Regions from separate parts of the Vibrio breoganii genome, predicted to be linked through region 1. Evidence: riboswitches for the same ligand, from Rfam matches in the RefSeq annotation. Region 1 holds a riboswitch; each other region holds the start of a gene.
What was found. A riboswitch is a leader RNA that binds a small molecule or an ion and turns the genes downstream of it on or off. The one in region 1 is predicted to bind thiamine pyrophosphate.
Positions count from the first base shown of each region.

Region 2: another riboswitch for thiamine pyrophosphate. It lies ahead of thiD (bifunctional hydroxymethylpyrimidine kinase/phosphomethylpyrimidine kinase); the one in region 1 lies ahead of OCU35_RS00145 (thiamine phosphate synthase).
Region 3: another riboswitch for thiamine pyrophosphate. It lies ahead of thiC (phosphomethylpyrimidine synthase ThiC); the one in region 1 lies ahead of OCU35_RS00145 (thiamine phosphate synthase).

Region 1 is NZ_AP024864.1:26,591-37,281, forward strand. Features, by position in the region: tRNA gene OCU35_RS00110 (tRNA-Glu) at 9-84, shown strand; tRNA gene OCU35_RS00115 (tRNA-Lys) at 87-162, shown strand; tRNA gene OCU35_RS00120 (tRNA-Val) at 228-303, shown strand; rRNA gene OCU35_RS00125 (23S ribosomal RNA) at 627-3,516, shown strand; rRNA gene rrf (5S ribosomal RNA) at 3,607-3,722, shown strand; tRNA gene OCU35_RS00135 (tRNA-Ser) at 3,805-3,895, shown strand; gene crcB (fluoride efflux transporter CrcB) at 4,125-4,508, shown strand; TPP riboswitch at 4,548-4,661, shown strand; gene OCU35_RS00145 (thiamine phosphate synthase) at 4,741-5,925, shown strand; gene OCU35_RS00150 (HesA/MoeB/ThiF family protein) at 5,915-6,676, shown strand; gene thiS (sulfur carrier protein ThiS) at 6,669-6,878, shown strand; gene OCU35_RS00160 (thiazole synthase) at 6,881-7,663, shown strand; gene thiH (2-iminoacetate synthase ThiH) at 7,660-8,772, shown strand; gene OCU35_RS00170 (aminopeptidase P family protein) at 8,864-10,645, opposite strand.
Region 2 is NZ_AP024865.1:757,806-768,496, forward strand. Features, by position in the region: gene OCU35_RS16500 (hypothetical protein) at 1-254, opposite strand, end outside; gene thiE (thiamine phosphate synthase) at 603-1,220, opposite strand; gene thiM (hydroxyethylthiazole kinase) at 1,231-2,022, opposite strand; gene tenA (thiaminase II) at 2,051-2,716, opposite strand; gene OCU35_RS16520 (ABC transporter substrate-binding protein) at 2,726-3,679, opposite strand; gene OCU35_RS16525 (ABC transporter substrate-binding protein) at 3,702-4,655, opposite strand; gene OCU35_RS16530 (ABC transporter permease) at 4,689-5,483, opposite strand; gene OCU35_RS16535 (ABC transporter ATP-binding protein) at 5,476-6,246, opposite strand; gene thiD (bifunctional hydroxymethylpyrimidine kinase/phosphomethylpyrimidine kinase) at 6,255-7,079, opposite strand; TPP riboswitch at 7,141-7,238, opposite strand; gene OCU35_RS16545 (cupin domain-containing protein) at 7,292-7,951, opposite strand; gene OCU35_RS16550 (nitroreductase family protein) at 8,028-8,756, shown strand; gene OCU35_RS16555 (phospholipase D family protein) at 8,786-10,303, shown strand; gene OCU35_RS16560 (OmpP1/FadL family transporter) at 10,358-10,691, opposite strand, start outside.
Region 3 is NZ_AP024865.1:971,494-982,184, reverse strand. Features, by position in the region: gene OCU35_RS17375 (DUF58 domain-containing protein) at 1-358, shown strand, start outside; gene OCU35_RS17370 (DUF4381 domain-containing protein) at 355-903, shown strand; gene OCU35_RS17365 (vWA domain-containing protein) at 896-1,939, shown strand; gene OCU35_RS17360 (VWA domain-containing protein) at 1,932-3,626, shown strand; gene OCU35_RS17355 (BatD family protein) at 3,616-4,914, shown strand; gene OCU35_RS17350 (LysR family transcriptional regulator) at 4,941-5,849, shown strand; gene OCU35_RS17345 (hypothetical protein) at 6,298-6,618, opposite strand; TPP riboswitch at 6,843-6,941, shown strand; gene thiC (phosphomethylpyrimidine synthase ThiC) at 7,051-8,982, shown strand; gene OCU35_RS17335 (alkaline phosphatase family protein) at 9,246-10,691, opposite strand, start outside.

The DNA of each region.
Region 1 (10,691 bases):
AATCTAGTGTCCCGTTCGTCTAGAGGCCTAGGACACCGCCCTTTCACGGCGGTAACAGGGGTTCGACTCCCCTACGGGATACCATTGGGTCGTTAGCTCAGCTGGTAGAGCAGTTGACTTTTAATCAATTGGTCGCAGGTTCGAATCCTGCACGACCCACCATTTCCTTTCCACAAAGGAAGTTGTTTGAATTCACTTTTATAGTGAACACAAATAGCAAACAATGTGGGCGATTAGCTCAGTTGGGAGAGCACCTCCCTTACAAGGAGGGGGTCACTGGTTCGAGCCCGGTATCGCCCACCATCTTTAAGCGCTCTTTCGAGTGTGTTTAAAAATGGTTCATTTGTTTGAATCTCGCTCTTTAACAATTTGGAAAGCTGACGATAAATAATGTGATTTCATTATTTATCAAATTTAAAAGTTCTCAAATCCTAAGTCTTTATGATTTAGGTACCAACACACATTCAAGTGTTCTTGGGAATGTATCCTTGCCAGGATGCATTCAAATTTGAGTCCGGCAAAATCGAATGTTATCTCGCTCATAATAAAGAGATAACGCACCTTGGAAACGTCATACTGCAGCGTAGCAACTGCATTGCGTTAAGCAAGACCCTTTGGGGTTGTATGGTTAAGTGACTAAGCGTACACGGTGGATGCCTTGGCAGTCAGAGGCGATGAAAGACGTAATAACTTGCGATAAGCCCAGATTAGGTAGTAATAACCATTTGAGTCTGGGATTTCTGAATGGGGAAACCCACGTGCATAAGCACGTATCATTAACTGAATACATAGGTTAATGAGGCAAACTCGGGGAACTGAAACATCTAAGTACCCGAAGGAAGAGAAATCAACCGAGATTCCGAAAGTAGCGGCGAGCGAAATTGGATTAGCCCTTAAGCTTTTAATGCGTCAGGTGAAGAGTCTGGAAAGTCTCGCAGTATAGGGTGATAGCCCCGTAACCGACAACGCATTTTAAGTGAAAACGAGTAAGGCGGGACACGTGATATCCTGTTTGAACATGGGGGGACCATCCTCCAAGGCTAAATACTACTGACTGACCGATAGTGAACCAGTACCGTGAGGGAAAGGCGAAAAGAACCCCTGTGAGGGGAGTGAAATAGAACCTGAAACCGTGTACGTACAAGCAGTAGGAGCGCCTCGAAGCGTGACTGCGTACCTTTTGTATAATGGGTCAGCGACTTAATTTTAGTAGCAAGGTTAACCGTATAGGGGAGCCGTAGGGAAACCGAGTCTTAACTGGGCGTCGAGTTGCTAGAATTAGACCCGAAACCAGGTGATCTAGCCATGGGCAGGTTGAAGGTTGAGTAACATCAACTGGAGGACCGAACCGACTAATGTTGAAAAATTAGCGGATGACTTGTGGCTAGGGGTGAAAGGCCAATCAAACCTGGAGATAGCTGGTTCTCCCCGAAAGCTATTTAGGTAGCGCCTCGGACGAATACCAATGGGGGTAGAGCACTGTTAAGGCTAGGGGGTCATCCCGACTTACCAACCCTTTGCAAACTCCGAATACCATTGAGTACTATCCGGGAGACACACGGCGGGTGCTAACGTCCGTCGTGGAGAGGGAAACAACCCAGACCGCCAGCTAAGGTCCCAAAGTATAGCTAAGTGGGAAACGATGTGGGAAGGCTCAGACAGCCAGGATGTTGGCTTAGAAGCAGCCATCATTTAAAGAAAGCGTAATAGCTCACTGGTCGAGTCGGCCTGCGCGGAAGATGTAACGGGGCTAAGCTATACACCGAAGCTGCGGCTGCATACTTTTGTATGCGGGGTAGGGGAGCGTTCTGTAAGCGGTTGAAGGTGGTCTGTAAGGGCTGCTGGACGTATCAGAAGTGCGAATGCTGACATGAGTAACGATAAAGGGGGTGAAAAACCCCCTCGCCGGAAGACCAAGGGTTCCTGTCCAACGTTAATCGGGGCAGGGTAAGTCGACCCCTAAGGCGAGGCCGAAAGGCGTAGTCGATGGGAAACGGGTTAATATTCCCGTACTTCTTATAATTGCGATGGGGGGACGGAGAAGGCTAGGTGGGCCTGGCGATGGTTGTCCAGGTTCAAGTATGTAGGCGGAAAGTTTAGGTAAATCCGGACTTTCTTAACGCTGAGATACGATGTCGAGCTGCTACGTGCAGTGAAGTCATTGATGCCATGCTTCCAGGAAAAGCCTCTAAGCTTCAGATTATAAGAAATCGTACCCCAAACCGACACAGGTGGTCGGGTAGAGAATACCAAGGCGCTTGAGAGAACTCGGGTGAAGGAACTAGGCAAAATGGTACCGTAACTTCGGGAGAAGGTACGCTCTTGGCGGTGAAGTCCCTTGCGGATGGAGCTACTAGGAGTCGCAGATACCAGGTGGCTGCAACTGTTTATTAAAAACACAGCACTGTGCAAAATCGTAAGATGACGTATACGGTGTGACGCCTGCCCGGTGCCGGAAGGTTAATTGATGGGGTTAGACTTCGGTCGAAGCTCTTGATCGAAGCCCCGGTAAACGGCGGCCGTAACTATAACGGTCCTAAGGTAGCGAAATTCCTTGTCGGGTAAGTTCCGACCTGCACGAATGGCGTAATGATGGCCACGCTGTCTCCACCCGAGACTCAGTGAAATTGAAATCGCTGTGAAGATGCAGTGTACCCGCGGCTAGACGGAAAGACCCCGTGAACCTTTACTACAGCTTGGCACTGAACATTGACCCTACATGTGTAGGATAGGTGGGAGGCTTTGAAGACGGTACGCCAGTATCGTTGGAGCCGTCCTTGAAATACCACCCTTGTAGTGTTGATGTTCTAACTTAGTCCCCTTATCGGGGATGAGGACAGTGCCTGGTGGGTAGTTTGACTGGGGCGGTCTCCTCCCAAAGAGTAACGGAGGAGCACGAAGGTGGGCTAAACACGGTTGGACATCGTGTGGTTAGTGCAATGGCATAAGCCCGCTTGACTGCGAGAATGACAATTCGAGCAGGTGCGAAAGCAGGTCATAGTGATCCGGTGGTTCTGAATGGAAGGGCCATCGCTCAACGGATAAAAGGTACTCCGGGGATAACAGGCTGATACCGCCCAAGAGTTCATATCGACGGCGGTGTTTGGCACCTCGATGTCGGCTCATCACATCCTGGGGCTGAAGTCGGTCCCAAGGGTATGGCTGTTCGCCATTTAAAGTGGTACGCGAGCTGGGTTTAGAACGTCGTGAGACAGTTCGGTCCCTATCTGCCGTGGGCGTTGGAAGATTGAAGGGGGCTGCTCCTAGTACGAGAGGACCGGAGTGGACGAACCTCTGGTGTTCGGGTTGTCATGCCAATGGCATTGCCCGGTAGCTAAGTTCGGAATCGATAACCGCTGAAAGCATCTAAGCGGGAAGCGAGCCCTGAGATGAGTCTTCCCTGGCACTTTAAGTGTCCTAAAGGGTTGTTCGAGACTAGAACGTTGATAGGCAGGGTGTGTAAGTGCTGCGAGGCATTGAGCTAACCTGTACTAATTGCCCGTGAGGCTTAACCATACAACACCCAAGGGGTTTTGTGGACTCAAAGTAGAACTTTGAATGTGTGATATAACTTTTAAATAATAGCTTTCCGAATTTTAAAATTTGCTTGGCGACCATAGCATTGTGGACCCACCTGATTCCATGCCGAACTCAGAAGTGAAACATAATAGCGCCGATGGTAGTGTGGGGTTTCCCCATGTGAGAGTAGGACATCGCCAGGCTTTAATTAAGTTTTTAGATTTAACGATCTGAAAGCAAATACTGGATAAGGCATTTATAAGACCTTAACTAGTAACAATTTGTGGAGAGATGGCTGAGTGGTCGAAAGCACCGGTCTTGAAAACCGGCAACCGTTAATAGCGGTTCTAGGGTTCAAATCCCTATCTCTCCGCCACATTACAAAAAACCGCTGATTCGTCAGCGGTTTTTTTGTATCTGTAGTATTTCAAATCCTCTTTTATAAACTCCCCAGTCTTTTGTCGTTATTTTATGCAATCTAAACTTTTGCACGATATGCGATGCATATGTTTGCTATGCTATCGATCTATATCACACAAAAGCACCTATAAGTGACAGGTGTAACTTTTTAAATGTAATCGTATTTTACGAAGGAGAACTAGGGAATGGGACAGCTTGCAACCCTTGGATTTATCGCAATTGGTGGTGCTTTTGGTGCTTGTTCGCGATATTTGATTTCTGAACTGTGTGTTGTATTGCTAGGGCGTGGTTTTCCGTATGGTACCTTGACGGTCAATATTGTAGGTTCATTTATCATGGGAACATTGATTGCCCTATTTGAAAATGAAGTGATTGCTGTCGACCCTTGGCGTCAAATCATCGGCCTTGGCTTCTTAGGTGCGTTAACGACTTTTTCTACCTTCTCTATGGATAATGTCCTTATGTTCCAACAAGGGGACTACTGGAAGGCTGGATTGAACATTGTGCTTAATGTGGTGTTCAGTATCTCTGCTGCAATGATTGGATTCCATTTAGTCTTCAAAAACTAACATGTCTGCTTTGTTCTTCTCGTAGTTTATATATAATGGAACTGCTTGTCGGAGTGCTGAAGTGTTAATCACAAGATGCTGAGACCGTGAATACGGAATTCGTTGAACCTGATACAGGGTAATACCTGCGAAGGAAACAAGGTGGTCACTTCGAAAAGCTATTGGGTTTCTATCTAATACTTGTACCATCAATCTATCCGACAAGCTGTGTTTTTTACAGAAGGATAGGGCGATGGAATCCCCGCTAAATAGTTATATACAATCTCCAACGATAACTCCTGCTTTTGATAAAGCGTTCTCACTTGTCGCTAGTAAGGCAACTACTGCTGGCTTTAGCAATGTGATAACTGCGATCTCTGCTGGAGACAGTTATGCTGTAGTCACTCCTAACCAAACATTTAAGCTTGTTGTTGAGACAAATGTAGAACAGCAGTTTTCTGCAACTATAGTCGATTCAGAGAATAATAAGCTTGCTTCCCTGATAGTTCTTCATGCTAAAGGGCAGGACTCAATCACTCTGAGTGATGGTAGCTCCTTTGAGTGGACATATAAACCTGAAGATTACCTGACCAGTTGTGACGACTATTTAGCATGGCTTCTCACCGCTTTGTCTTTAGAGTTCACTATTGAAGATGCTGCTCTTATTGCCAAAAGCGCCTTGCATGTTTCATGTGAAACATGGCCGAACCACATCAAATTCTTTCCTCAATTAGCCACAACCCATCAACAAGTGTCGGCTCGAAAATCGGCGCGATGCTTTGGCTTATATCCAGTGCTTGATAGGCTTGAGCTTGTCGATGAAATTGCCCAAAGCGATGTGAACATTCTCCAACTTAGAATTAAAGATCAGTCTAATGAGACGGTTTCTGAAGATGTGAGGCGAGCAATTCAGATCGGAAAACAGCGCGGAGTGGATGTTGTCATTAATGATTACTGGGAGCTGGCGTTAGAGCATGGTGCTTCTTGCATTCACTTAGGGCAAGAAGACCTAGCAGAGTTAGCTGACAGCCGTCTGTTAAGTAGTGACACAGGTTTAGGGATATCAACGCATGGGTATTATGAAATCATCAATGCGTTGCAGTACAAGCCTTCGTATTTGGCACTAGGGCACATCTTTCCTACTACCACAAAAGATATGCCGTCTTCTCCACAAGGCCTAATTAAGCTTAATTTATATCAGGCTCTCATCACCTCTATCGGTGAACAAAGAGGTGAAATACTGCCTTCCGTAGCGATTGGCGGGATTAACCTAGAGCGCGCTCCGTTAGTCATAGAGTCAGGTGTAACGAGTGTGGCCGTGGTGAGGGCGGTAACACAAGCGCACGATAAGCATGAAGCTGTTGCACAATTCCAACAACTGTTCGAACACCTCAATGAAAAAGTAAACCGATTAGAAGAGGCTTCTGATGCTGTCTGACCAGGAATTTTTGCGCTATCAACGCCAGATCATGCTTCCTGAGCTGGGAGAGAGTGGGCAGAGATTATTGCTCGATGCCAAGGTACTTATCGTTGGGTGTGGTGGTTTAGGCAGTGCAGTGGCGTTGCAACTGGCTGGCGCAGGTATAGGTAAGTTGGTGCTTTGTGATGACGATAGTGTTGAATTAAGTAACCTGCATCGTCAACTAAGCTACAGAGAATCGGACCTTGGCCAAGCAAAAGCGAAAGCGCTTGCGGGACAAATCCAACGACTCAATCCATCGATCAGTACTCGTAGTGTAAACAGACGAATGTCTTTAGATTTACTCAACATCGAAGTCAGCATGGCCGATCTCGTTGTGGACTGTAGTGATAACTTCCCAACAAGACAAGACATCAACAAGGCCTGTACCTTAAACCAAACCCCATTAGTATCCGGTGCAGCGATAGGCTGGGACGGCCAAGTTGCTTACTTTGATGGGCAACAACAGAGTGCTTGTTATCACTGCCTATATCCGTTCAGTGAGTCCAATCAAGCCACAAAATGCAGCGATGCCGGTGTCATGGGACCGAGTGTAAACATGATAGGCAGTCTTCAATCTATGCTCGCAATAAGAGCGATCACAGAACCTGAAACACTGAATACCGGCGAATTGATGGTGTTTAATGGACGAGAGATGAGCCACCAAAAATTTGCGATTGAGAAAGATGAAAGTTGCGCGGTATGTAGCGAGGGAAACAACAATGAATGAAGTAGTCGTAACTATTAACGAGAAGCCAACCAATATTGGTATGGAATCCAATCTTATCGAGGTATTAGATAAGCAAGGCATTCCTTCTGAGGGCTGTGCTATTGCGGTGAACAACAAGGTGATTCCAAAATCAAAATGGAACACTATTCAAATACAAAAAGGCGACACACTCTCTGTGTTCCGTGCGATAGCTGGAGGCTAACAATGCTTAAAATTGCAGATAAGACATTTAAATCAAGACTGTTCACCGGGACTGGTAAGTACGCTAATAACACCTTGATGGCATCTTCAATCGAAGCCTCTGAGTCTGAGTTAGTGACCATGGCACTGAAGCGTGTTGATGTATTTGATCGACAAGATGATATCTTGAAGCCACTGAATGACCTTGGCGTTAACCTTTTACCCAATACTTCCGGTGCAAAGAATGCAGAGGATGCAATTTTTGCCGCTCACCTCGCTAGAGAAGCCCTGCAGACAAATTGGCTTAAGCTAGAGATTCACCCTGATCCAAAGTACTTGATGCCAGATCCAATCGAGACATTGAAGGCTGCAGAACAATTGGTTAAGGATGGCTTTATCGTTCTACCTTATTGCCATGCTGACCCAGTTCTATGTAAGCGCCTAGAGGAAGTGGGCTGTGCTGCCGTTATGCCGCTAGGGGCGCCAATCGGTACTAATAAAGGATTGGCTTCTATCGATTTCCTGAAGATCATCATTGAGCAAGCTAACGTTCCTGTTATCGTCGATGCAGGTATAGGCGCTCCGTCTCATGCAGCACAAGCGATGGAATTAGGCGCAGATGCCGTTTTGGTTAATACCGCAATGGCTACAGCGGGCGATCCGGTTGCTATTAGTCGAGCGTTTAAGCTAGCGGTTGAGGCGGGTAGAATGGCTTACGTAGCAGGCTTAGGTGCTCAGCAATTAAGTGCGGTAGCTTCTAGCCCTATGACCGCATTTCTGGACTCTCAGTATGAGGCCAAATTATGAGTTTTGTAGATGTCTTTAAATCTACTGACTGGAGTGAGAGCTATCTATCCATTATGTCTAAGACAGCAATGGATGTTGAAAAAGCGCTAGCGAAACCTAGGCTCGATATAGAAGATTTTAAAGCGCTGATCTCACCAGCCGCAGAACCGTTTTTAGAATCGATGGCACAGCTTTCTTACCAGAGAACAAGACAGCGTTTCGGTTCTACCGTCGGACTATACGTTCCTTTGTACCTATCGAATCTTTGCTCAAACGATTGCACTTATTGTGGTTTCTCCATGAAGAATAAGATTAAGCGTAAGACGCTTGATCTGGACGAGATTGGTTTGGAGATCGATGCGCTTAAGGCAATGAAGTTTGACAGTGTTTTGTTGGTAACGGGAGAACACCAGAGCAAAGTCGGTATGGATTATTTCCGACAAGTACTTCCTGAGATCAAAAAGGATTTCAATTATCTAGCGATGGAAGTACAGCCACTGGATCAAGAACAGTATGCCGAACTAAAGACACTTGGCCTAGATGCGGTCATGGTTTATCAAGAAACCTATAACCCTTCGACGTATGCAGAGCATCATCTTAAAGGCTCTAAAACGGACTTCTACTATCGACTGGAAACACCCGATAGATTAGCCAAAGCAGGGATTGATAAGATTGGCATAGGTGCGCTTATCGGCTTGGACAATTGGCGTGTTGATAGTTTGTTTGTTGCTACCCACCTGGAATACTTAGAAAGAACCTACTGGAAGTCTCGCTACAGTATTTCTCTACCTAGATTGAGACCTTGCGAGGGAGGGGTACAACCTAAATCAATATTGAATGATAAGCAGATGGTACAACTTATTTGTGCCTACCGTCTCTTTAATCAGCACGTTGATATTTCTCTTTCTACACGCGAGTCAGCCACCTTTAGAGACAACATTCTGCCATTAGGTGTAACTACAGTTTCAGCGGCATCTAAGACCCAGCCAGGTGGCTATGCGGTCGATACTGAGGAACTGGAACAGTTTGAAATCTCAGATGAACGTTCAGCCGCAGAAGTGGAAATGGCGATCAGAAATAGAGGATTGGAACCGGTGTGGAGAGATTGGACTTCGATATACTCGGGCTAAGCGTTTCGAGCTAGATGTTTCACGTGAAACCAAAATAAAAAACCAGTGGCGCGTAACCACTGGTTTTTTTGTTCGTAACTGACTACGACGATTAAATGGCGCTCGTTGCTTGTTCAAGCCACTGTTTCACTTCGCCATCTACAAGGGGTGAAAGGTCGTTCCATACCTTTTGATGGTACGTGTTTAGCCACTCAACTTCGTGCGCAGATAATAGAGAGAGGTCAATGTTACGTGTATCGATAGGGCAGCGTGTTAGGGATTCGAAGCCTAACACCGAGAAATCGCCGGCTGTTTCAATCTCAACAACAATCTCTAGGTTTTCGATGCGAATACCAAACTCGTCGGTGCGGTAGTAACCCGGTTCATTAGACAGAACCATACCTGCTTCTAACGCTGTATCATTGTATACCTTCGCGATACGTTGTGGCCCTTCATGCACACTAAGGAAGTGACCCACACCATGACCTGTACCATGGTCGTAATCAAATCCGTTCGCCCATAAATGCTGACGCGCAAGGATATCCAATTGATGCCCTTTAGTTCCCTTAGGGAAACGAGCTTGAGCTAGGCCAATATGTCCCTTTAATACAAGAGTGAATTGTTTCTTCATTTCTTGTGTCGGGTTGCCAATTGCGATGGTTCGAGTAATGTCTGTCGTTCCATCTGGATATTGACCACCAGAGTCTACCAAGTACATGGAGTTGTCAGAAATAACACCTGGAGTAGGCTCGTTGTTGTGATTGTAATGGCACATTGCTGCATTGTGAGCGGCGGCTGAAATAGTATCGAAGCTTAGATCCGCCAATGAAGCATCTTCTTTCCTGAAGCTTTCTAACTTATCCGATAGTTGTGCTTCATTGAGAAACTCGCCTTTATCGTTTTGCTTGTCGAACCAAGACAAAAACTTAATCATGGCAACGCCATCACGAACGTGGCTGTTCTTCATTCCTTGTGCTTCGACACTGTTTTTAACCGCTTTAGGAATTAGGCAAGGGTCGGCTATTGGAAGTACTTCCGCACCCACTTGGTTAAGCACTAGCTCAAACCATGCGTTACTGGTTGCCGGATCAAGTATTACCTTGCGGCCCTTAAGGGCAGTGAGGCGAGTCTCAAGTTCTGATGGAGAGTAGACCGTAACACCCGAACCAACGTGCTCATCAAACTGAGTTGGCACACGTTCAGAATCAATAAAGAATTCTACTTCACTATTGCTATGAACAATGGCGTGAGAGAGGGCAACAGGTAAACGAGATATGTCGCTACCGCGAATGTTCAATAACCAACAAATTGAATCTAGTGCAGTAAGAACGGCGCTATCCGCTTTTTGTGCTGTTAACTCATTAGCAATTAACGTGCGCTTTTCCAGGCTACCAACACCAACCCAGTCATTCTCCATTAGACGCAATGTAGAAAGCGTAGCCTGTGGTCTATCACTCCATAATGTATCGACTGGATTGCTATCGATGTACACGAGCTCGTAATCTTCAGAAAGGGATTGCTTAGTTGAAGCCAGCCAATGACCAGAGTGCATTCTAGGGTCAATACCCACCTTGCTGCCTTTTGCGAGGTTTTGAGTGACCCAAGCTACAGGTGGAGTTTGCACAAGATGTTGATATGAATAAACATCAGCAGGGGTTTGTTTCGTTACTTGAACGGTATAACGACCATCGACAAAAATAGCCGCATCGTTAGTTGAGATTACTGCTGCTCCTGCTGATCCTGTAAAGCCAGTCAGCCAGTGTAAGCGTTCATTATGCTCTGGAATGTATTCACCAAGAAATTCATCTTCATGAGGAACAATGAAGGCGTCTAATCCATTTGTACTTAACCAGTTGCGAAAATCTGCAACACGGCTTTTTATCTGAGCTGGCATAATCTCTCCTTTTCGTTACTACCTTTATGCGCATGGCGATTAAGCT
Region 2 (10,691 bases), on a different replicon from region 1:
GGATCGTGATCAGATGCATCGATGTTGTCTTTTTTAGCAGGCTCGCCTTCTACTCTTTCGTCAGCGTTTGCTTTGGTTTTGTGAAAGCTAAAGTTTGGCAGTGAATCTGGCGTAGCAGACAGTCCGATTGAACCTGGTAGTTCATCTTTCGATAAATCGATTACTTGCTGGTCTTGGGTGTTAGCCGCGAAAACAGTTGATGAAACAAAAAGTGAAGCCAATAGTAGAAGGCCAGTGCGTTTGTTGAGGGTCATGTCTTTTCTCCAAGTGGTGTATTACCAATCGGACTAAATAACTGATCATCCTAGCTGGTTAAAATGCTCGATAACGGCGTTAGAATTTTTGATTGTAGAGTAACTACTTATCCAAAATTTCTGCCTTGTTCTCGAACATTTTTCCTGCGCTATTTCTGAGCACTTACTTAGTGTGATTGGTATTAATTAATCAACACGCACATATTAATCGGCTATTGAGAAACAACTAACTCTCACTTGGCGGACCAAGTCCGTCAAAAATTGATAGTGGGTAGAAAAGAAAAATCCGCTGGTCTTCCTAAGAAGATCAGCGGATTTATTTTTAAATGCGGTGTATCTAGCTTGCTTCTAGCTACGCATCTTAATAAGAAGATCTTTACTCGCCTGCGTAGGATCGCTCGCCGCAGAGATTGCCGATACTAAAGCGATACCGTCTACCCCAGTATCAACCACACTCTTAATGTTTGAGTCGTTGATACCGCCAATAGCCACCAATGGAAGTTTTGAAAGCTCTACCGCTTTGGTTAAACCCTCAATTCCCCAATGCTTCACGGTATTGGTTTTGGTAGGAGTAGCAAAAATAGCGCTGACACCTAAATAATCCACAGCAAAAGATTGCGCTTCAAGTAACTGCTCTTCACTCTCCACAGACAAACCTAGCAGTTTGTTGTCACCGAGCAGTCGTCTTGCATCGGCTACTGGCATATCCGATTGACCTAAATGAACCCCGCACGCATCTACAGCTAGGGCAACATCAACACGGTCGTTGATGATCAATGGCACTCCACTTCCCCGCATGACGGATTTTACCGCTCGTGCTCTTTCAATAAACGCACGTACATCACCGTGCTTTTCTCGAATTTGCACCATAGTGACGCCACCAGCAATGGCTTGTTTAACCACCGAGCATAGAGTCTCTATATCTTGTTGGTCATCGGTAACAAAGTAGAGTTCATAAGGGTTCATCGATTTATCCTTATACCTGCTGCAGCTTTAAGCGAGCTAATACGGTTTCAACATCAAGCTGATACAATGTATCTAAAAGGTTCATTTGCAGTGAACCTGGGCCTGCTGATTTTTCAGCAGCAATTTCCCCTGCAACGCCCAAAATAGCCGTAGCGGCAAGACCAGTAACCTCACCAACCGCGGCGAACGCACCAGTAATAGCAGTGTGCGAACATCCCATGCCTGTTACGTAAGGCATCATTTCATGACCATTATCGAGCTTGTAAGTTGCCTCAGCGGTTACAACATAATCACTTGCGCCAGAGATAACCACATTCGCGCCGTATTGCTCTACGCAGAATTTCGCAGCATTCACTGCTGAATCACTGCTATCTAATGCATCCACGCCCTTAGATTGAGCTTGCTCACCCGCCAAAGCGATGATTTCAGAGGCATTACCACGAATGATCAGCTTGTCGGCTTGCTCAGCAATCTGGCGAGAAACCTCTGTACGTAGCGTACTTGCGCCACAGCCAACCGGATCGAGAATCACAGTTTTGCCATTGATGTTAGCCTGCTCAACGGCAAACAACATACGCGGGATCCATACGCTATCCAACGTGCCGATGTTGATGACTAAGCTACCAGCAAAGCTCATCATCTCTGCCATTTCTTGAGCTGAGTGCGCCATGATAGGAGAAGCGCCAATAGCCAACAGTGCGTTAGCCGTGTTGTTCATCACTACGTAGTTAGTTACGTTCACAACCAAAGGTTTGCTATCACGAAGTGTTTGCAGACTTTGGGCAATTTGTTGTTTATCCATTTATATAATCCTATTTAACGGCCTACTATCATCGAATCGAATTGTAGCCTTGTTCCCAAAATGCGATTTCCATGCGTGTCGCAGTTCTAAATACCTCGATTAATTCTTTGCCTCGAGCGCTTTCTAGCGGGATATCAGCAATTAATTGATCAAGATTCTCTATGCACTTCACTACGCCTTGCTGGAACTCTTCGCCCGAATACATTTCAAGCCAACTGCGGTACGGATTCCCTTCCAGTTTGGTTGTATCACGCTTAGCAAGATTATCGCCAATAACACCATAACCGATGGCACAAGGAGCGAGTGCCGCATAGAGATCAACCAGATCACCCGCATTACCCGTATCGAGCACATAGCGCGTGTAGGCCACTGTACCAAAGTCTTCAGTTTCAGCTTCCATCTCTTGTTCACTAATGCCCCACTTCTCACAAAACTCGATGTGATGACCAATCTCAGAATCAAGCAAGTTGTGTAAGCTGGGTAGCGCATTTCGCATCTGAGAAAGACTTTTTGCTTTATAAATCGCTAAGGCATAGGCGCGCGTGTATTGCTTCAAAAACAAGAAGTCTTGTTTTAGATAATGAAGAAATACCTCATGTTGCAAAGTACCATCCGCCAATTGATGGACAAAGTCGTGTTCAATGTAGCTATTCCACTCTTGCTGGCAGGCTTCGATTAGTTGTTGGGTATTCATGGGGTTACCTTAAAACGTTGGCAAATATTTAGCGCTGTTTGGAACGCTATTGATGATCTTATTCTCAAACATAAACTGTGCGTAATTATCATAACGCTGACGGTCAACTGCCGCTGGGCGCAACGCAAAGCGGGTTAATGTGTCTTCCCACGCGCGGCGGTTTAGCTCGTTGTCCAGCGTATCTGGGTTATAAGCCACAAACTCCTTCCACGCTTGCTCTGGGTGATTCACAATATACTGTGTGGCTAACTCAATCGCTGAGTTAAAGCGCTTCAATGCTTCAGCGTCATAGCTGTTCGCATTGGCAACAAAGACCAATTCATCGTAAGCAGGTACGCCGTGCTCTTCTGGGAAGAATGCTTTGGCTTTAAAGCCCTCTAGTGCAAGCTGGTTGGTTTCAAAGTTGCGCAGTCCGCCCCAAATCGCATCTACTTTTCCAGAAGCCACCGACGACGACAGTGCCCAACCAACATTAATGATCTCTACATCAGAGAATTGAAGGCCCGCAGAGCGCAGCATAGTGCCAATGGTCGCTTCTTCATTGCCTGCAATGGCAACGCCGACTTTCTTGCCTTTCAGATCTGCAACAGAGTTGATCTTGCCGTTATCGATAACCATCAGAGTATTGAGTGGTGTAGAAATCAATGTGCCACTGCGAATGAGCGGCAAACCTGCTGCCACATCAATAGTCAATGTCGGTTGGTACGACACAGCTAGGTCGATCTTATTTGCCGCCACCAATTTTGCAGGAACACTTGGGTCTGCAGGCTCTTGGATATTCACCTTTAAACCTTGAGCTTCAAACAAGCCTCGCTCTTGAGCAATAACAATTGGGCCATGGTTTGGGTTAACAAACCAATCCAGCATCAGGGTAAGCTCTGTTTGTTTAGCTTGCGATAATGGGCTGAGCAAAAGAGTAGAACTGGCAAGCAATGCAAACAGTTTTGAGGTAAATCGTTTCATGGGTCTTCCTTGTGACACTGGCTTAAAAATTAATGAGGTAGTTATTGCTATCAGGGATAGTCTTGATGATCTTTAGGTCGTACATAAACTGACTGTAATCATCGTAGCGCTGCTTATTCACCGCCGACGGGCGCAAAGCAAAGCGGGTCAAGGTATCAATCCAAGCTCTATGGTTGAGCTCGTTATCCAAAGTGTCTGGGTTATAGGCGATAAACTCTTTCCACGCCGTTTCTGGATGATTCACTATGTATTGAGTGGCTAACTCCAGAGCCTTATTAAAGCGCTGAATTGCCTCTTTATCGTAGTTTTTTGCATTGGCCACAAACATCAACTCATCATAAGGCGGGATGCCGTGCTCTTCAGGAAAGAAGCTCTTAGATTTGTAGCCTTCAAGATCTAACTGATGAGATTCAAAGTTGCGCATTCCGCCCCAAATCGCATCGACTCTTCCCGATGCTAGTGAGGAAGACAGCGCCCAGCCAACATTCACAATCTTGATATCTGAATAATCGACATTTTCATTACCCAGCATCTTGCCGATAATGGCTTCATCTGTACCCGATACAGATACGCCAACGGTTTTACCCTTTAGATCAGACAAAGAATTGATCTTGCCGTTATCTAATACGGTTAGCGTATTTAACGGCGTTGCCAGCAGAGTACCACTCCACACCAAGGGCAAACCTGCGGCTACATCAATGAGAAATGAAGGTTGATAAGAGATGGCGAGGTCTACCTGATTGGCAGCCACAAGCTTTGAAGGAACACTTGGGTCAGCAGGCTCTTGAATGGTTACCTTTAGGCCTTGCTCGGCAAACATGCCTTTCTCTTGAGCAATCACGATAGGGCCATGATTTGGGTTAACGAACCAATCCAGCATCAAGGTCAGCTCTTTGTCCTTCGCAGAAGCACTCGCGCTCACTAAAAGCGCAATACCGGCCAGTACTGCACTGAATGTATTTTTAAACAAGGTCATGTCTCTTCCTTAACGACATTAAAAGATTGGCAGTTAATCAAACTGCCAAGGGATAAATTTGTTGAGTAGTCTGTCTGTGATGAAATAAAGGGTGACCGAGATAAGTGCCAGAATAAACAGCGCCGCAAACATCTCATCAATCATCATTCGCGCGTTGGCCTGAAGCATCAAATAACCAAGACCAGCGCTAGAGCCAACCCACTCGCCCACTACTGCACCAATTGGCGCAACCACCACAGCCACACGAATACCAGAGGCCAATGCTGGCATGGCTGCAGGTAATCGAACTTGTGTGAGTTGTTGCCAACGCGAGGCTCCCATGGTTTTGCTCAAATCAAGGTAGCCCTTTGGCGTATTACGCAGTCCGTCATAACAACATGTGGTCACGGGGAAAAAGATAATTAGAGCAGCCATCACAACCTTTGAGGCTATGCCATAGCCAAACCAAAGCATGAGTATTGGCGCAATGGCAAAAACGGGAATCGCTTGCGAGGCAATCAATATAGGCAGTAACCAACGGCGCAGAGGTTCGAACAGCAACATCTGTAGGGCAAACATCAGGCCCATGCTAAGGCCTAACAACAGCCCTAGAACAATCTCTTGCGAGGTAACAATCGTATGTTGAAGAAGTACATCACTGCGACTGCCAAGACGATCAAATACCGCAATGGGCTCAGGCAAGATAAAGCTTGGTAAATCAAAGAATGATACCGTTGCCTGCCATAAGCCAAGCACCACCAAGCATGAGATGATCAAGCGCATCACGTGAGAAGTATTTGCTTTTACTCGGCTGGTAAGGCCTTGCTGAATAACGACTTGTTTAGTCATCACGACCTCCCAATTGCTCGATAATGCTTTGTTGAAGCTCGGCCATTTCAGCATTGATCAGGCGCGGTGTATCTCCACTTGGCACAGGCACAGTTTCAATCTCTACTGGCTGAGATTGCATCAGATAGATATGGTCGCTAAGGCGTAAGGCTTCTTGTGGATCGTGGGTAATCAAAACCACCGTTTTACCTTCAAGCATCTCACAAGCAAGATCTTGCAGACGATAGCGCGTGACGGCATCTAACGCAGAAAAGGGTTCATCCATTAACACTACAGGCTTGTCTTGCATCAAGGTTCTTGCAAGAGCGACGCGCTGTTTCATTCCGCCGGAAAGCTGTCTTGGATAAACATCTTCCTGCCCTTCTAAACCTAATTTAGACAGCAATCTACTCGCCTGTTGTTTTCGCTCAGCCTGCTGCTGTTTATTCAGCTTTTTTTGACTAAAGCGGTCACTAAAGCACACATTCTCAAGCACATTCAGCCACGGCATTAACAAATCTTGCTGCGCCATATAGGCGATTGAGTCTGATAGATTATGCTTAAAGCCACTTTGAATAGAGCCACTCCAATGCACATCTTCAGGTAATAACCCAGCCAACAAGCGAAGTAGGCTTGTTTTACCACAGCCACTTTTACCCAGCACACTGCTAAAGCTTCCCTCAGGAAAGCGTAGATTTAGGTCGCTAAACAGGGGGGAACTTGCATCAGAGAACTGCAAGCTTCCGTTTTCAATCACTATGCCCATAGGCGAATGAATCGACATAACCTGTACTATTTGTTTAAGGCGTAGAAATGGTGCACGGGGCCGTGACCACTGCCCACTTCCAATTCATCCGCATGGGCGATGGCATTGGAAATGTAGTTCTTTCCTAAAGCGACGGATTCACTCAGTGAGCCCGTTTGAGCTAAGAAAGAAGCGATCGCTGAAGATAAGGTGCAACCCGTACCATGGGTATTTTGCGTATTCACACGCTCAACGGTAAAGGTTTCAACCTCATTAGGCGTAATAAGAAGATCAGTACTGGTAGATTCACTTTCTAAGTGACCCCCCTTAAGCAGTATCGCTTTACAGTCCAAGCCTCGAAGATCTTCAATCATCGCATTCATTTGTGCCTCGGTCGTTGGCAGAGACTGACCTAACAACGTTGCTGCTTCCGGCAAGTTTGGCGTGATGACATCCGCAAGTGGAAGAAGCTCTATTTTCAGAGTTTCGATAGCCGATTGCTGAAGAAGAAGATCACCGCTTGTTGCCACCATGACAGGGTCTACAACTAGGTATCTTGGTTGGTATTGCTTAAGTTTTCTGACTACCGCTTGAATAAGACCCGCTTCAGCAAGCATGCCGACTTTTACCGCTACAACATCAAGGTCGGTAAATACGGCGTCAAGTTGCTGTTCGATAAACTCAGCCGAAATCGGCAAAATGCCAGTCACACCCTGAGTATTTTGCGCAGTCAATGCTGTGATTACAGAGCAGGCGTAGCTACCGGTTGCTGAGATGGCTTTAATGTCGGCTTGAATACCAGCACCGCCACCACTGTCAGAGCCAGCGATAGTGAGAACAATTGGAGTCTTTTTTGATTGGGACACAGGCATTTCCTTTTCGTCAGACGAACGGAAACCAGGCCTGCTGTGCTATGGACAGTAAGATCTATAGCTAGAATGGCGACTAGTTCCCTACGTCAGCACTAACTGAATCAGGTTCCACGGGTTCGCTACTGCGATCTCAGCCTATTGGCTCCCCGACTAATACGATGGGGCGATACTAACAGAGTCAGTATGGGTAGGAAACTAGAAATAGACAAAACTCAGAGTCTAGACAATAAATGCCCTGTCTTGACATAGATAATGGTGTCTTCTTCGACAAATGGGAAATGTTGACTCTGGTGAGGGCTACGAATCCAAGTGTATTGAGGATATTGACCAAACTCATCTTGGAACTCGCCAGAAAGAACCAAAATCTCCTCTCCACCAAAATGAGAATGAGGTTGAAAGCGTTCGCCTTTCGGCCATTTTACTAAAGCCACGTTCTCAGCCTCAAAAGAATGCAAAGGCATAACCTCCAAGTTACCAATTCCCGCCAGCCAAAGCTGGGTTTGGGTATTGATTCTCACCGTGGTTTTATCTGCCTTATCAAATTGATTGAGCTTCACAAACAAGGTACACCCCTGCTCGCTAAATGGAGAGTGTTTGCTACCAGGAGGATTGCGAATATAAGTGCCCGCAGGATAATCCCCCTCCTCATCTGAGAAGACACCTTCTAGTACGAAGATCTCTTCTCCAAACGGATGACTGTGCTCAGAAAACCGAGAGCCAGCCTCGTATTTAACTATTGAGGTCACAAGTCCTGTTTCGGCCGCTTCACGCTCTAATGGTTTTCGCCATACGCCTTTGGCTGGGCTGGCCAGCCAATCCATATTCAATGCTTGTATCACAACGCCTTGTTTTACATCCATATTCAATGACATTCATTTCCCCTACTTTGTTGAAACATATCAAATTAGCTGTTACAAACACGAATCCTTAATCATTTTAGTCTTTGTTATGTCAGAACATCTTCCCTTTTCAGAATTAATTCACTCTCGCCGATCCGTTCGCAAGTACGATCAAACTGCAGATTTCGACCACGACAAGGTACAACAAGCGCTGGAGTTGACCGTGTTGAGTCCAAACAGCAGTAACATGCAGTTGTGGGAATTCCATCGAGTCATCAGTGAAGAGAAGCGTGCCGAGCTTGCGAAATACTGTATGGGGCAGAATGCAGCTAAGACGGCCAATGAAATGGTGGTTTTTGTTACTACCCCAGACAAATGGCAGCAAAGAGCTAAAATGAATGCAGCGCAGGTACGCGAGAATTTTGCGGGCAGGCCAATGGATGACATCGCAAAGCGTGCGACTAGGTACTACGAAAAACTGATTCCGTTTGTTTATAGTAATGACAGCTTGGGCATCAAAGGTTTTCTTAGAAAGCTCATGATGACCTTTATGGGCATTAAGAAACCTATGTTGAGAGAAGTCACCAAGCAAGACCTACGAGTCTGCCTGCATAAAAGCACATCTTTAGCCGCAATGACTTTTATGACTGCGATACGCGACCAAGGTTATGACACCTGCCCAATGGAAGGCTTTGATTCAGTTCGCGCTAAAAAGCTACTTGGCTTGGGTAAAAATGATGAAATCACTATGATTGTTAGCGTAGGCAAGCGAACGGAAGAAGGCATCTACGGAGAGAGACATCGAGTGCCAAACGAAGAAGTTATTTTCAAGCATTAAGCATCAACAGAGAACAAAGGAAGTCATCATTGCCAACATTTGCTCATTGGAAACTAATACTGGTTTTATTTGTTGGCATCCTTTCAGGGTGTGCTACTCAACAGCAGACTCCTCTTCCAAAGTCAGTCACACATCAACTTGGCTATCAGGCTGACAGTAAGTTAGCTCAATACTTTGACCAATCAGAGTATGACACCTCAATCTATACTGGATTCTACCCCTTAGATAAGGGTCACGATGCGCTACTTGCACGCATTGTGTTGATTGAGTCTGCAGAGCACACCTTAGATCTTCAATATTACATCTACCGTGACGATGCCACTGGCAACTTAATGACTTGGCGGTTATTCGAGGCAGCAGAACGCGGTGTTAGGGTTCGAATATTGCTAGATGACATGCAAAAGCGCAATGACGATAATCTTGCCTACCTTCACTCCCACCCTAATATTGATGTTCGACTATTTAATCCGAACAACTATCGCTCGGCGAGAGGTCTGGGATTTCTAGCCGACTTCGAACGACTAAACAGCCGCATGCACAATAAGTCCCTTACCGCAGATAGTGTCGCTAGTGTTGTAGGTGGTAGAAACATAGGAAATGAATATTTTTCCTATCACTCACCAGTAGAGTTTGGGGATTTTGACTTATTAATTTATGGCAACACGGTAGAACAAACCGGAGAGCAATTCGACAAGTACTGGAACAGTGATTTTGCCGTTCCTATTGATTGGATTACCTCTAGTGCAACAGAATTAAAGAGAGAAGAAGTAGAACAGTTTGTAGTGGATGAGGAACTTGAAGAACAATTTACCTCTGGAGCATATGACATGACCCGCCTGCAATTCTACTCCAAGATGAGAGAGCATAAACTGCAGTTATATTGGGGCGAAGGTAAACTTCTCTATGATAGGCCCAATAAAATCGTTGGCGAAGGAAGCCAATTAATCGATGACCTACAGTTAATTTTGGAAGGTGTTGATTCGGAACTTATCATTATTTCGCCTTATTTCGTACCCACTGCGGATGGTACTGCACTGCTTGTCGATGGCGTCAAATCAGGTAAGAAAGTAGCCATTATTACCAATTCTCTTGCCTCTAACGATGTGTATGCCGTGCATGGTTGGTACTCTAAATATAGAAAAGACCTTCTTAAGGGTGGCGTAGAGCTCTGGGAGGTAAAGGCTTCTGCCAATATAAAAAGTAAGTGGTCAATGACGGGTAGCGGTCACTCTAGTCTGCATGCCAAGATCATGCTTATTGACGACCACATTTTGTTCGTTGGTTCGATGAACTGGGACCCTAGGTCTGCCCATATCAACACTGAAATGGCCGTAATTCTCGATCATAAAGCCTTTGTAACAGAGTCAAAATCAGAAATACAAGCGCAGCTAATAGAGTCAGCCTATAAATTGGAAATAGAAGATGGTGACTTGGTTTGGCGAGATCTCGAAAATGGAGAAACCTTGACTAGCGAGCCCGATGCAAGTGTGTGGAGGCGAATGGGATCATGGATGGCGGGCATTCTGCCTATTGAAGACCAGTTATAAAAATAGCCGACTTTAAGTCGGCTATTTCGTATGTTTTGCTTTTGTTTATCTAGATTAGATAGTTAAGTTCACACCTACGAAGTGGATGCGTCCGTCGAAGGTGCCGTTAACACCTACACTATTGTCCAAAGGTCCACCAAGCGATCGCTGAGCCGATTTAACATCACCAAGATCAGCATACTCATAGAAGAAATCAATACCGACATTATCCCAATTTGTCGAAGCACCTACCGAATAACGATATTGCTCGCCCACTGGTAGATCAGCCCATTGCTTTGAAGGATCGTCTTGCGGTGATGTTTCGTAAGAAAAGCCGGCTTTTAAGCGCCAATCCGAACTAAGTTTGTAATCAGCACCGACAGCGAACTTCCAAACATCATCCCAGTCA
Region 3 (10,691 bases), on a different replicon from region 1:
AACCAAAGGCTCTACCGTCATAGTGCTTAGTGATTGGCATGGGGCAAAGGAGTCAGATGTTGATAGGTTGCAGCAGCTTCAGGCCCATAATGATGTGCTAACGGTATTGATCTCTGACCGACTTGAAGAAGAACTTCCTTCTCGCTCTAACTGGGTAATGGGAGACGGTACCCATCAGCTTAATATCAGTGAATCTGCAAAGCTCAAGCAAGCGAACCTCGGATTAAAGCAACATCAAGAGCTCAAAAAGAGTCAGCTGGTACGTTTGATGGCCGCAAAAGGGCTGCCTTTGATTCATCTAGATACATCAGGCAATCATCTAGAGCAATTTAAGCGTGGTATGGGAGTACATCGATGACGGTACATACGCCACCGCAAAGTTATATGTTGCGTGATATTGTCGAGGTTGCTGTGGCACCGTCAGTGAGTTGGATGCCGCAAACCATAGGTTGGAAAGTGGTCACTGTCATTGCATCGGCCTTTGCTATCGTTTGGACCTATAAAAGCTTGCAGCGTTGGTGGGGCAACCGATATCGGCGCGAGGCCATAGCCAGCCTGGGTTTACTGGTACAGGCGTGCAAAACCGCACAAGAGGCAGATAAAGCCTATCGTCAGCAAATATCTCAAGATGTGTATAGCGTTTTAAAGACAGTGTTGTCGGCGGTTAATCCGCAAGCACGACCGTTATATGGGCTGCCTTTTCTGCAATCTCTTGATGCTCAGACTAAGCCTGGCCTTGATGTATTTGCAAGTCAATGGTCGCACTGGCCACAATCTTTGCTTGTGCAGCAAAACGCCCTTAGCAAGACGGAACTCTTGGCCTTGATTATTGATAGTCAGGCATGGGTGAAGCAACATCTAGCCCTAGCTCAAACTGTATCAGGGGAGATGAGTAATGCTTGATTCTTCTCTGGAGCTGTTGCATCCCTATTGGTTATTGGCTCTGCCTTTACCGCTACTAGTGCACTGGCTCATTCCGGCCTATCGCACTAAGCAGTCTGCCATAAAGGTGCCTTTTTTTGGCGTCTTGCTCAAGGCTTTAGGAGAGTTGCCGAGCGAGGGTGCCAGTCAATTACGTCCTTCCTTGTGGCAACGATGCATCTTGGTGATGTCATGGTGTTTAGTGATCTTTGCCTTATGTAAACCGACGATTCTCGGCGAACCTCAAACACGTGAGCGCTTAGGGCGTGATGTGATGGTCGTCGTGGACTTGTCTGGCTCTATGGCTGAGCAAGACTTCACTTCGCAAACGGGTGACAAAATCTCTAGGCTGGATGCGGTAAAAGAGGTGCTAGAAACCTTCGTCGAATCAAGAAAAGGCGACCGATTAGGGCTTATCTTATTTGGCGATGCGGCCTTCATTCAAACCCCCTTTACTGCTGACCAAACGGTATGGCTAAACCTTTTGCAGCAAACCGATGTTGGGATGGCAGGCGCTAGCACCTATCTGGGTGATGCTATAGGCTTGGCTATCAAGGTGTTTGAAAACAGTGCTCAAGCGAGTGCAGAAGGGGCACGTGAAAAGGTCGCGATTGTGCTAACCGATGGCAATGATACGGGAAGCTTCGTTGAGCCAATCGATGCCGCTAAGGTTGCCAGTGCGAAGGGGGTGAAGATCCATGTGATTGCCATTGGCGATCCCGCCACTGTGGGTGAACAGGCCTTGGATATGGACACCATTTCTCGTATTGCTTCAGAAACCGGTGGTGAGGCATTTGAGGCTCTAGATAGAGAAGCGCTGGCCCGAGCGTATGAAGAAATTGGCGAGCTTGAGCCTCAACTCTATGAGAGCTCGACCTATCGGCCTAAAACCAGCGTGCATGCCTACCCAATTATGCTGGTGGTTGCCCTGTACTTGCTGGCCTTCATAGTCAGCACAGTGAAACGAATGGCGAGAATTAATACCAACGAGATACAAGAGGAGAGAACGGATGTTTGATTCTCTTTTGTGGCAACAAGTGTTTACTCAATTTCATTTCATTAGGCCGCTATGGCTCCTTGCTCTTGTCCCGCTAATGGCCGTGGTCTATCTGCGTTGGAAGCATGAGATCGTTGGCAGTTGGCAAGCCTTGCTGCCAGATCATCTAAGAAAGCCTTTGACCATCGGCGATATGGGGTGGCGAAAGCAACTGCCTCTAAAGTTGCTATTTGTCTCTATGCTAATGGCCATTATTGTCTGCGCAGGGCCTACTTGGCAAAGAGCGCCATCACCTTTTGGTGAAGACAAGGCATCACTACTGATTGCGTTGGATAACAGCCCCTCAATGCTCAACGAGGACTTACCACCTAGTAGGTTAGAGCGTTCAAAGCAGAAGGTGCAGGATCTCTTAGCGCTTCGCGGTGGCGGGCAGACAGGCCTAGTGGTGTATTCGGGCACAGCCCACCTTGCCATGCCAATGACCAAAGACAGTTCTGTTTTCGCTCCTTTCTTAGCCGCCATTGAGCCTAGCATTATGCCTGTCGAGGGAAAGAAAGCGGACAGCATCATAGCGCTTATCGATGAACAATTAGCGAGTGATAAAGCGGGCACCGTACTTCTTATTAGTGATGGTATTACACCAAACAGCCTCGAACCACTTGCCCAATACTTTAATCAAAGTCGACATCAACTGCTTGTTCTAGCCGCAGGCAACCAGCAAGTGCAAAGCAGTAACCCAATGGACCTCAACTCGTTAAAGCAATTAGCGAGTGAAAGCGGTGGAAGCATAGAGGTGATCTCCATTGATGATGCCGATATCAACGCATTAAATCGAAAGATTGAACGTCATATGCAGCTCAACAATGAGTCAGCAATGCCATGGCAAGACATGGGGTATTACTTGCTAGTGCCTATCGCTTTATTGCTGCTGTTTTGGTTTAGAAAGGGTTGGCTGGTTCAATGGGCGCTGCTGTTTTGTATTTTCACGCCTGCTCTGTCTGTGAATAACGCTTATGCATCACTCGAGATGCACAAAGCCGAATCAACAGAGACTCGCATGGAAGTCACGCAGTGGGACAAAGTTTCTCAAATGTGGGCCGATCTATGGCTGACACCAGACCAGCAAGGGCAGTGGCACTTTAATCGACAAAACTATCTTGAGGCGGCGATTCATTATCAAGACCCGCTTCGTAAGGGCATCGCCTATTACTATGCTGGCGAGTTTAAACAGGCTCATGCGCAGTTTCTAAATGCAGACTCAGCCCTGTCACTGTTCTATGCAGGCAATGCGTTGGCGAGACAGCGTGAGTACCTTAAAGCTAGGGGTTTGTTCGCCTATCTACTCAAGCAAGAAAAATGGGATTTATCAGAACAACTGACCACGGATGTGGAGCATAACTTGAAAGCGATGCAGGCCATTGTTGATGAGGTGAACCGGCTCAGTGAGAGTCAGGCTGGCACCACTGATGGTCCTGAAGACTCCATGGAGCTTGGCGAAAAGCCACAAACAGGGGATGGCGCTGAAGACCAAGCGGTGGCGGCAATGATGCTAAAAGAGACGCTCAATGCCAATGAAATACTGGGCAGTGATGAGCTTGCTGATAAGTGGCTACGTAAGGTGGAGTCCGACCCTAAGTTCTTTTTAAGAGCGAAGTTTCAAATTGAGTTAATTAATCGTCAAAGTGAGGAGCCAAGTCATGCGAAATAACGGTTGGCGTCTTATCTTCATCGCTTTCATGTTTATGGCGTTTTCGACAAGTAGCCTTGCCAATGACATAGCGCAGTTGCAACGCAGTGGCGGGGTGCAGATAAAGAGCTGGTTGAATGATCGTCAAGATATCAAACAACCAGAGCAGGTCACTATCAATGAGCAGCTCACCCTATATATAGAGGTATCGACACCGCGCTGGTTTTCCGGCGGGACTCGAATTGGTGGCATTGAAATACCGGATGTCATAGCCAAGCAGCGCTCCCAACTAGCGGTTAATTACGCAGAGAGGCGAAAGGGCGCGACCTGGTCAGTACAGTTATGGGAGGTTGACCTATATCCGCAGAAGAGCGGAGAGTTTGTTATCCCACCGCTTGCGGTGCAGGTACAAGTCTCTATTGATAGCGGCGAGAATGTGAAAGGCAACCTCTACACTGAACCGTTGCGATTTACGGCTAGCCTGCCAAGCGGACTATTGACGGAAGAAACGCTGTGGATTAATAGCCCTAAGGCTGAAATAAGCCAGCAGTGGCAGCAGTCTAATCAAGAACTCAAAGCCGGTGATACCATTACCCGCACCATTAGCGTTGAGGCAACAGATACCTTATCGGTGTTGTTACCTCCAATAATGGCTACCGATAGCGTGAATAGAAGCAATCGCTATCAAGCGTATGCAAAGCCAGTCAGGTTATCGGACACGCAAAATCGAGGTCAGTATCAAGCTCAGAGAGTCGAAGAAGAGGTCTATGTACTGCAAACTGGCGGAGAACTCTCCTTTCCTGAGTACTCCATTTCTTGGTGGGATTCAGACAAAGGTGAGTTGCGTGAATTGAGACTTGAGGGGCAGTCTTTTAAGGTGTCTCATACCTTCTCTTCATGGGTGCGCTATTATAAAGATAACTTACTGATTACATTGTTTGTTTTTATCTCAGTTATTGGGTTTTATTTGGCGTTAAAACGCTATTATAAGAGCCAACCTAAGCCTGCTTGGTGGCTGTTTGTTCAAGAATTGAAGTTAGGTAATGAACAGCGAATCCGTGCCTGTTTGTATGCGAGATTACGCTCTCAATCGGGTGACTTACAATTGAGTGCATTGTCGAGCAGTGCTGATTGGCAAATACTAGCGAAGCAAATTCAACACGAGAAGATTTCTTTTATTAAGGGATGCTCTCTATGGCGAGAAATAGGAAGACTGGCTAATCAAAAAAATGAGCAAAGGAAATCGCATTATCTCGCTTTGCCCCAATTGGCGAGGCTAAATGAGCGCTACAAAGGCCCTAAATCTTAGCTTTGGGGTAAACACAATAGGAACCTATGAAAAGTACTGAGCTAAATTTAATCCCTTTCTTTGTCGCAGTGTACGAAGAAAGCAGTATGTCTAAAGCCGCCAATCGTCTTGGGGTCAGCCAGCCTGCGGTCAGTAAGTCTTTAAAGCGCCTACGAGAGATTTATGACGATCCTTTGTTCCACAGAAGCCCAACAGGGGTCACGCCTACGACCTTTGCTGAGGACATCTATCCTGCATTGTCTGCATCGTTTAAGAACTTCACTTCTACTCTATCCGCGACTCGGGATTTCGATCCCAAGATATCGGAGCGCATTTTTTCAATAGCCTGCATGACGCCCATTGCTTATCAGTTGATGCCTGAACTTTTACTTAAGATTAAGTCAAAAGCACCCAACATAGACCTTGAGGTACACCCTCTATTTACGGAAGATCATGAATCTGATTTGCGTTTGCAAAGATATGATTTGGTGATTGATATGAAGCCGCTAGAAAGAACGTCACTTAAGGTCGTTAAATTGGGAAGAGAATCCATCAAAGTGATTGCTCGAGAAGGGCATCCAAGGCTGTCAGGGGAGATAACGGTAGAAGAGTTCTTACAGGAAGGGCATGTCGCAGTGTCGCGCTGGAAGAGCCGAAGTGCATTGTTGTCGAGTCACCACTTTCAAGATCTCAACAAGCGAAGGATTGTTTATCGTTCCCCTGGGGTATTAGAGATGCTGCCGGTGGTATGTAAAACGGATTACATCGCTCTTTTCCCTGCCTCAGCCATTGATACTATGGCAAAGCACTATCCGATCCAGAGTTTAGAGACCCCATTTCTAGATATTTCTGAAGATATTTGCATGCTCTGGCACCCAAGTAGAACCACAGAAAATGGCCATAAATGGTTACGAAGCCAAGTGCAGTCAGTGTCAAAGGTGATCTTTAAAGATTAGCGTGATGAAGAGAAAAGGCCCACTTGGTATTATCACTCCATAGGGCCTGCTGACCTTTTGCGGTTGAATTTTGCTCGGCCAGAAGCCATTTAATCAAGGCGAGTGGCTTGCCGCCTAGTCATCTAAGCAAAAGCCGCTTAACGACGAGTAAATGGCTTCTGGCCGAGCCCTTCTGGCCGAGCCCTTCTGGCCGAGCCCTTCTGGCCGAGCCCTTCTGGCCGAGCCCTTCTGGCCGAGCCCTTCTGGCCGAGCCCTTCTGGCCGAGCCCTTCTGGCCGAGCCCTTCGGGTAGCGTTTGTTGGGCATTTCTACCGCGTTAGTCCCATTTCATGTGGAACCACCACACCTAAAAGTGACTGCCTTGTATAAATACCCAACAATTCGCTACAAAAACAACCGCAAAAGGTCAGCAGGCCCTTAAAATACCAAGAGGGTCGTTAGTCTATATGTTATAGGCTATGCCAGCGTTTACCCGCTTCGAATCCTACGAGCGACGACATACGTTCTAGGTATATCGATGGAGTGCACTGGGTGTTTTCTTGCGCTTCAGTGAACTGGTTAAAGAAAGATTTGTAGATAGTGAACATATCTTCGTTTGTACCAGTAATCGCTGTTTCTCTTGCTAGCTTTCTCGCTTTTTGAGTCAGGTAGCTCTCAATTACGCTTGATTCGCCACGCAGTAAAGCGTGTTTGTTGATCCAGCCTAACTCGCCATTTGCGATGTCAGTAGTGATAGAGCTTTTAAGCAATGATAGTTTGGATGTATCCATTGATGCATTCCTACTTAGTAATAATCAAAAGACCACTTTTTCAGTACGATTGGGCATAGTTTATGAACAAGGGTGTTGAAAAAGATCGGCGCATCCTAGATCCAGAATCGCAGTTCGTCCACAAAAATCACACTAATTTACACTTATACCCATAAAGTAGTATGCGATTGATTTAGCAGAGTAATCTGCATCTTTTCTTCGTCGAAAAGGGATTGTATACTCGAAAATACTTGTCGGAGTGCCATAAGGCTGAGACCGTTAACTCGGGATCCGTTGAACCTGATCAGGCTAATACCTGCGAAGGGAACAAGAGTAGAGATCACACCACCACAGATCTCTATCCCCAGATCATAGCTCTATCTGAGTTATGGTCTTTCTTGTTGCATCCATCCGCCAAGCATTTGATAACCCTTAATTAATAGGAAAAATGCTATGTCGACACGTAAACAAGCAAGGCTAGACGCGAAACACTTTATTGATTCTTTGTCTGTTGAGCCATACCCCAATTCCACTAAGTGTTATATCCAGGGATCGCGGGCTGATATTCAGGTGCCAGTTCGTGAAATCGCCCTTGGAGACAGTCTAGTGGGAGGCACTAAAGATGTGCCTATTTTCCAGCCCAATGAACCCATCCATGTCTATGACACCTCCGGTGTATATACAGACCCAAACCACGCCATTGATCTTTATAGCGGATTGCCAAAACTAAGAGAGCAGTGGATAGAAGAGCGCGGTGATACTGCGTTATTGGATGAGGTGAGCTCTGTGTATACGAAGTCTCGCTTGCAAGACGACACCCTTGATGATCTGCGCTACGGCAATCTTCCACGTATTCGTCGAGCAGACGAGAATCAGTGTGTCACCCAGCTCCACTATGCTCGAAAAGGCATTATTACCCCTGAAATGGAGTACATCGCTATTCGAGAGAATATGGGCAGGCAGAAATTTGCCGATGAACAGTTAAATCAGCAGCATCCGGGGCATAACTTTGGCGCAAACTTGCCTAAAGAGATCACCCCTGAATTTGTTCGCAAAGAAGTGGCTGAAGGACGCGCGATCATCCCTTCTAACATCAACCACCCAGAAGCTGAGCCTATGATCATTGGCCGCAACTTCCTGGTTAAGGTGAACGCCAATATAGGAAACTCGTCGGTCAGTTCATCCATTGAAGAAGAGGTTGAGAAACTGGTGTGGTCGACACGTTGGGGCGCCGATACGGTGATGGATCTATCCACTGGACGAAATATCCATGAGACTCGCGAGTGGATACTGCGAAACAGCCCAGTTCCTATTGGCACGGTGCCAATGTATCAAGCATTAGAAAAGGTCAACGGAGTAGCCGAGAATCTGAATTGGGAGGTGATGCGAGATACCTTGATTGAGCAAGCCGAGCAGGGCGTGGATTACTTCACCATACACGCAGGCTTGTTATTGCGTTATGTGCCAATGACGGCCAAACGCGTCACTGGCATTGTCTCTCGCGGTGGCTCCATCATTGCTAAGTGGTGTTTAGCTCACCATCAAGAAAGCTTTCTATACACACACTTTAGAGAGATCTGTGAGATCTGCGCCAAATATGACGTGGCATTATCGTTAGGAGACGGTCTGCGTCCAGGCTCAATCGCCGATGCCAATGATGAGGCGCAGTTCGCTGAACTGCGCACGCTAGGAGAGCTAACAAAGGTGGCTTGGGAGTATGACGTACAGGTGATCATCGAAGGCCCAGGCCATGTGCCTATGCATATGATTCAAGAGAACATGCAGGAGCAACTTGAGCATTGTCATGAAGCGCCGTTTTACACGCTAGGCCCGCTGACCACAGATATTGCACCGGGTTACGACCATATTACCTCGGGTATTGGCGCCGCTTTGATAGGTTGGTACGGCTGCGCCATGCTTTGCTATGTGACACCGAAAGAGCATTTGGGTTTGCCTAACAAGGAAGACGTTAAAACCGGTCTCATCACCTATAAACTGGCGGCGCATGCAGCGGATTTGGCGAAAGGGCACCCTGGTGCTCAGATACGTGACAATGCCTTGTCTAAAGCGCGTTTTGAGTTCCGCTGGGAGGATCAATTTAACCTCTCGCTAGACCCAGATACTGCGCGCGCCTTTCATGATGAAACTCTGCCTCAAGAGTCGGGCAAGGTCGCACACTTCTGCTCTATGTGTGGCCCCAAGTTCTGTTCCATGAAGATCTCCCAAGAGGTGCGAGAGTATGCCAAGGATACAAAACAAGTAGCCGAAGACCAGAGGTTAGAGATTAAGATGCTAGATGATCCCTTAGAGGGCATGCGTCAAAAATCGCAAGAGTTTCTAGAGACTGGAGCTGAGCTTTATCATCCGAAAGAGAGCGTTAACTAAGCTGTTTAGATAGGAAAAAGGCAGCTCCTTTAGAGGAGTTGCCTTAAATTTGGGTAGTACTTAAATCTGTGCAGTTCTTAAATCTGGTAGAGAAGATCCTAGATCTCCGATAGGAGCACTCGGAGATGACGGAAATTACGGAAATGACGATTGACTTTTGTTATGTGTAAAAGGTCGTTTGATGAATTCCGAAGTACCAAATTGTGTCATGCCCGAGTGCTCTTATCGGGCATCTGCTCCTATGTAGCCAACGGAAAGTCAGGTTAATCCGCGTTGACCACCTCTTTTAACACATCACCTGTAGTGCCACTTGGCGGAGTAATGCCGAGAACATTCGATAATGTTGGTGCGATATCGTAGGGTGTTACGGCGCGCTCTACCTTCTGAGCTTTGGTATTGTAGCCCGCAAAAATAACCGGAACATAGGTGTCGTAGCTCCACGGAGAGCCGTGAGTCGAAGCCACAGTCAGACCATCCATATCATTGATATAGGTGCGAGGTGCAAACACTAGATACACATCACCAGAGCGGTTAGGTTGATAATTGTTACTCACTAACTGGTTAATATGGGTATTTGCTAAACGTCCTGCCGCCACGTCGGAACTGGTTACCGCATAGGCAACCCCATCAATCTTCATCGCTTCTTCTGCAATCACCGCTTGCAGTTCAGCAAGGTTGATCTTCTTCTCTCTCACCACGTCATGGTTTAAATACACATACGGCTGAGCATAGAGTCGGAAGATCTCTTCACCCACAGCAAACTCATTTTTAAGTCTTTGCTTAAGGTTATCGGTAAGCAGTGTGGTCTTGTCGAAATACTGTGCACGCTTAAGGCCTAAAGAGGCTGCAACGGTCGAGGATTCCGGCGCACCATGGTCTGCCGAAAGCACAATCAAGGTGTTATCCAAGCCAACATGATGGTCGATGTCTTCAAACAAGGATTTCAGGGTTCTATCTAAACGGATCAGGTTATCTTCTGCCTCTAAGCTTGATGGGCCGTACAGATGCAAAACATAGTCGTTAGAGGAAAAACTGACCGCCAAGTAGTCGGTCACATCTCGAGAGCCTAGTTTCTCTTGCTGTAGTAAGGTTTTGGTAAAATCCGCAGTGAGCTCATCGCCAGCAGGACTGACGGTTAGCATGGTTGAATAATACTGGAAGCTTGCCGGCCCATAGGGGTGTGGAAAGGTTCTTTGAAAACCGGCGAGATCAAACTTTTGCTCTTGTGAGACTTCTTCTAGGGTGTATTTGTCTCTGTCCAGTGCCAGTTCCCAGCGCTTGCCTGAGTACCGTGCAGGAATATCCTTTTCGTTCCAACGCTCTACCCACGCAGGATATGCATCGTAGTAGTAGTCACTGGTGACAAAATCAGAGGTCGCCTTAGAAAACCAAAATGCTTTACCGGTATGTCCCGCTAGAGAAATTGCGCCGCGGTCCTTAATAGAGACGCCAAATACCTTGGATTGGCCACTATTCGATATAGTGAGTTCATCACTGAAGGTGGACACCAGTATTGGGGTTGGAGAGCGGCCATCTTTGGTGGCAGCACGCTGTGTCGGATCAATCTCGGTGGATTTATTCACATCAGCGCCACTGGTCAGCAAGCTGTAGTCGCCATCTTCTACGTTATAGATCAGACGTTCTAGACTGCGGTCATACCAAACATTACCTACCATGCCATGTACTGAGGGGGGAGCACCTGTGGCAAG